2 regions of the Amphritea sp. HPY genome follow, and region 2 is predicted to be linked to the other one. Evidence: predicted binding sites of a transcription regulator. Region 2 holds the regulator's gene; the other holds the start of a gene.
The links. Region 2 encodes LexA, which represses DNA repair genes until DNA is damaged. Its sites were predicted from a motif close to TACTGTNTANNTANACAGTA; they were not measured.
Positions count from the first base shown of each region.

Region 1: a site for LexA is predicted at 1,400-1,419, ahead of ACQUQM_RS21110 (YqiA/YcfP family alpha/beta fold hydrolase). Genes of this name have one in related genera too.

Region 1 covers NZ_CP194015.1:4,744,995-4,747,395, reverse strand. The annotation lists gene parE (DNA topoisomerase IV subunit B) at 1-687, opposite strand, end outside; gene ACQUQM_RS21110 (YqiA/YcfP family alpha/beta fold hydrolase) at 696-1,325, opposite strand; gene ACQUQM_RS21105 (phosphodiesterase) at 1,444-2,226, opposite strand; gene ACQUQM_RS21100 (DUF1249 domain-containing protein) at 2,278-2,401, opposite strand, start outside.
Region 2 covers NZ_CP194015.1:1,683,949-1,686,349, forward strand. The annotation lists gene dinG (ATP-dependent DNA helicase DinG) at 1-941, opposite strand, end outside; gene lexA (transcriptional repressor LexA) at 1,071-1,673, shown strand; gene ACQUQM_RS07610 (cell division inhibitor SulA) at 1,678-2,133, shown strand; gene ACQUQM_RS07615 (hypothetical protein) at 2,224-2,401, opposite strand, start outside.

The sequences.
Region 1 (2,401 bases), 2.3 Mb from region 2:
CTGGGTGGTCCCCTTCAGGTAATCAACCAGGCCGTCTTCGTAATACCACTGCTCTTTCTCTTTGCTGTCACCGGTAGCATCGGTAAACGTCACCGTCAGGCCAGAACAGAGTACCGCTTTAGCACGCAACATATGCTTGAGCTTAGTGACATGGTATTTCGGTGTATCGAAATACTGGCCATCGGCCAGAAAACGTACTTCTGTGCCCGTATTACGCTGACCACAGCTATCGACGATCTCCAGATCAGAAACCTTTTCTCCATCGGCATATGTCATGCGATAGACATTACCGCCACGCCGGATGGTCACCTCGAGCAACTTCGACAGGGCGTTTACTACCGATACCCCCACCCCGTGCAAACCACCGGAGTAGTTATAGTTTTCATTAGAAAACTTACCACCGGCATGCAGCCGGGTCAGAATCAGTTCGACACCGCTGACGCCTTCTTCCGGATGGATATCCACAGGCATGCCGCGGCCGTTATCTTTAACACTGATAGCGCCATCTTTATGCAAGACCACGTCCATCTGAGTTGCGTGACCAGCCAGCGCCTCATCGACACTGTTATCGATCACTTCCTGAGCAAGATGGTTTGGCCGATCGGTTTCGGTATACATACCGGGACGCCGTCGCACCGGATCCAGGCCACTCAGTACTTCAATTGCATCTGCATTATAATTGGTCATCAGAAGTCTTAGTCCTTCTCAGCCGCTACCGTTAAGTCGGTCTGCAACGGCAATTCAACCCGTCCTTCGGCAAAGGCCAGCAGTGACGGGATTACTTGTTCAAATTGATCAAAACCATGCGAGCCACCCTGCTGTACCAGTTTGGGGGAATCAGAAAATTTATCCACCGCTTCACGGTAATCCAGGGTTTCGTCGGCGGTCTGGGTCAGCAACAGATAGCGCGCTGGCTCTTTAAGTACACCACAGTTAACCGCCAGCAGCTGCTCCAGGTGCTCAGAAGTCAGTTCATAGCGCTCATCAGTATAAAAGTTACCCTGCTCTCCTAACATTTCTGCCAGTAGTTCATAGGGGCGTACAGCAGGATTGATCAGCACCGCGCGCAGGCCATACTTTTCCACCAGCCAGGTGCTGTAATACCCGCCCAGCGAGCTGCCAACCAGCGTAATATCACGCTTGGCATGCTCTTCCACCAGCTGTTCCAGCTGTCTGATCGCCTGTTGCGGCCAATGTGGCAGTCTGGGCACCAAGACCTCGTCACTGCGGCCAGCCTCGGCCATCCACTTTACAAAACAACGTGCCTTGAAAGAATCAGGCGAGCTGTTAAAACCGTGAATATAGATAATCAGGGGTTGCGACATCGGATGCCTTAAATAAGGTTCTGTTTCGTCGGGCCACTGTCGCCACTAAGCAGTGCCGATAAAGCCCGATAAAATTATGTATAAATATACAGAGTTTTGCTAAAAGTACCGGACCGGCTCAATCGTTGCAACCATCAACCGCGATCCTTTTGACTGAAGTCGTAATACTGCCATTCGGATGCAGCTGCAATACCCGATAGGCGGGCCCCTGCAACTCTGGTTTATCCTCCAGCAACATATCGTCAGAACACTTTTTAAACTGCACGGAACTGGCAGGCGTGGTTAAAACCTGTACGCCCTGATGCTCAAGACCCCACTCCTGATGGACATGACCACAGAGCACCGCTTTAACCTGGGGATAACTTGTCACGACATCCCAGAATGGGAGAGCGTTGGCTAGCATAATCCGGTCTTGCCAGCGGCTGTTTACCGGTAAAGGGTTATGATGCAGCACCACCAAACAGTGTTTATCAGGGTATTGCTCAAGTTCTTGTCTGAGAAATCTCAGTTCGGATTCCGCCAGCGAACCACTACCTTTACCGTCTGGCATCGCAGAACTGTCCAACAGGATCACAACCCAGTAATCAGAACAGAAGCTACGTTGATTTAACGAGCCTCCGATCTGCTGCATCAATTCGGCATCATCATGATTACCCGGAATCCAGTAACTTGGCAGCGCTAGCTGTGCTATACGCTGCTGCAACCGGCGGTAACCGTCCGAACCACCATGGTGTACCAGGTCACCGGTCCAGAGCAGAGCATCAAGATCTGTAATGGAACTCAGAATATCGGTAAGCAGCCGGCTCAGGGCAGACTCAACATCATAGTTACGATATAAGTGGCGGGGATTATTTTGCAGATGGCAATCAGTTATCTGAACCAGAGTCAGCGCAGCGCTCATGGGGAACTCTCTTAATTAATAGCTACTGACTTAATAATCGTTCTTTAATAACTAAAAAACGGGTTCAGCTTCATGGCCGTGGGTCAGGCAGTGGCTCAGCCATTCACCCAAATACTGGTTCAGCTGAGCTTTTTCATCGCGCTGATGCATCTGCGTATTGGGGTAACTATAAACA
Region 2 (2,401 bases):
TTTTGCAGCTGCCGAACATAGTCACATAGCAGTTGTGGCTGGCCTAGCTGCTCTGTCATTTTGGTTAACTGCTTAGCGGTAGATGACAACCAGCGCACGGTGGATTTTAAACGTAACGAAAACGAAAAATGACCGCTGGCCTTATCGGATAGGTGGTGGCCTTCATCAAAGATATAGATAGTTTCGGCAGGCTCAGGGAGAATCGCACCGCCGCCGAGAGACAGATCCGCGAGAACAATATCGTGGTTGGCGATCACGCATTCAACCTGATCAAGTTCACGTCGCGCTTTAAAAAAACTACAAGCACCAAAGTTACTACAGCGTCGATTGGTACATTGCAGATGGTCGCTGGTCAGCGGATACCAATCCTGATCGTTGATTTCCTGTACCAGATTGTCCCGATCACCATCCCAGCGCCCTGAGGCAAACTCATTAAGCAGAGATTTATAAAACTCAACGGTTTCATCATCCAGGCGTAGTGCAACTTCATCTTCATATAACGCCTGCTGCCCTGTCGCACCATGGGAATCGAGATGTTGTTCAGCTTTATTAATACAGAAATACCGGCCGCGACCTTTGGCCAGACCAAACGATAGCGACAAACCTGTGTGCTCAAGAACTTCTGGCAGGTCTTTATGCAGCAACTGTTCCTGCAACGCCACTGTCGCAGTGGAAAGCACAACTTTCTTACCCAGGGCTTTCGCTATAGGGATAACCGCCAGCAGATAACCGATAGTTTTACCGGTGCCGGTACCCGCCTCAATGACACTGACATGCTTTTCACCCAAACGATGACTTTTGTCGTCGGTGAGTATATTACCCAGCACCTTGGCAACCTCAGCAATCATCTGTTTCTGACCACGACGTGGTTTCAACTGACGGCTTTCCAGAAAGCGCCGGTAAGCACCCTGAATCTCTTGTTTCAACTCTTCTGTCAGCACACGACACACCTGCAGCTCTTATTCTGCGGCCATTCTACCAATAATACTGGATATATAAACATAAAAATGTTTACAAATATAAAATACTGTATATAGTTACAGCTACTGTATAAAAAAACAGAGCCGATCATGAAACTGACACAACGCCAAACAGATGTACTTGATTGCATAAAACACTACATCCGAACCACTGGCTATCCACCTACCCGCGCAGAAATCGCTCGCGAGCTTGGTTTTAAATCAGCCAATGCTGCGGAAGAACATCTTAAAGCGCTTGCCCGTAAAGGTGCTATTGAGATGATCGCTGGCACTTCACGTGGCATACGTATTCCAAATTTCGACGATGAAGATAGCGGTCTGCCGATAGTGGGCCAGGTTGCTGCCGGTGAACCTATACTGGCGCAGGAAAACGTAGAAGACCGGATTACCATTGCTTCTGACTTCTTTCACCCCCCTGCTGATTATCTGTTACGGGTACGCGGTACGAGTATGAAAGACGTTGGCATTATGGATGGAGATCTGCTTGCAGTACATCAGTGCCAGACCGCCAAAGATGGAGAGATTGTTGTTGCACGATTGGATAACGATGTCACCGTTAAGCGCTTTAAACGGGAAGGAAAGCTGATCTATCTGATCGCAGAAAACAAAGAGTTTGAACCAATTGTTGTCGATCTGGAACAGCAAGAACTCTCAATTGAAGGCCTTGGTGTCGGGGTTATCAGAAGAGGATAAGAACATGTTGCAAGTAGAAAACAGCGTTAATCTAAATACCGCTATGCCGGCAGCCCTTTTGCGACCGGAAACTGTAAGAGTTAAGCCTCATTCAGGACTGGCCGGGAAAATAACCGAGATCGTATTACAAAATAACGATTTCGAGCAGATGACGATGTTGCTGCCACTGCTTGCACAACTCAGCAAAGATGATCGCTGGTTTGCCTGGATCGCTCCGCCAGCCACCTTGCCCAAGGCCCTGCTAGAGGCTGCAGGAATCGATCTCAACAAAGTTATGTTACTCCAGCCAGACCAGAACCATTCAACCTATGATCTGGCCTGCCAGGCACTTCAGGCAGGCACCTGTCACGCAGTTATCACCTGGCCAGGTATGCTCAACAATCAAGAATTGAAAAATCTTGAGTCTGCAGCGCTAAACGGTGCCAGCCACGGCATTGTCATCCGCGGGCGGAATGACTAAATACCTTATCATTGCAGCCTCTCCTGCTCTTTGAGTACAACTAAAAACAGCGCCAGAAGCGCTGTTTTTTTTAGCTGTACAAACAGATAATCAGTGAATCACCTTGGGCCGGAGATCATCTGTATTATCTGAAGACCCATCAGAGGCCTGACCCTCTTCCGATTTCTGATTAATATCAGATATCATATGAATTCCGGCAGTCAGCATTACCTTAGCAACATCGATATGCTGTTCGTGCAACTGCTCAAGTATGTGATCAGAAAAATTC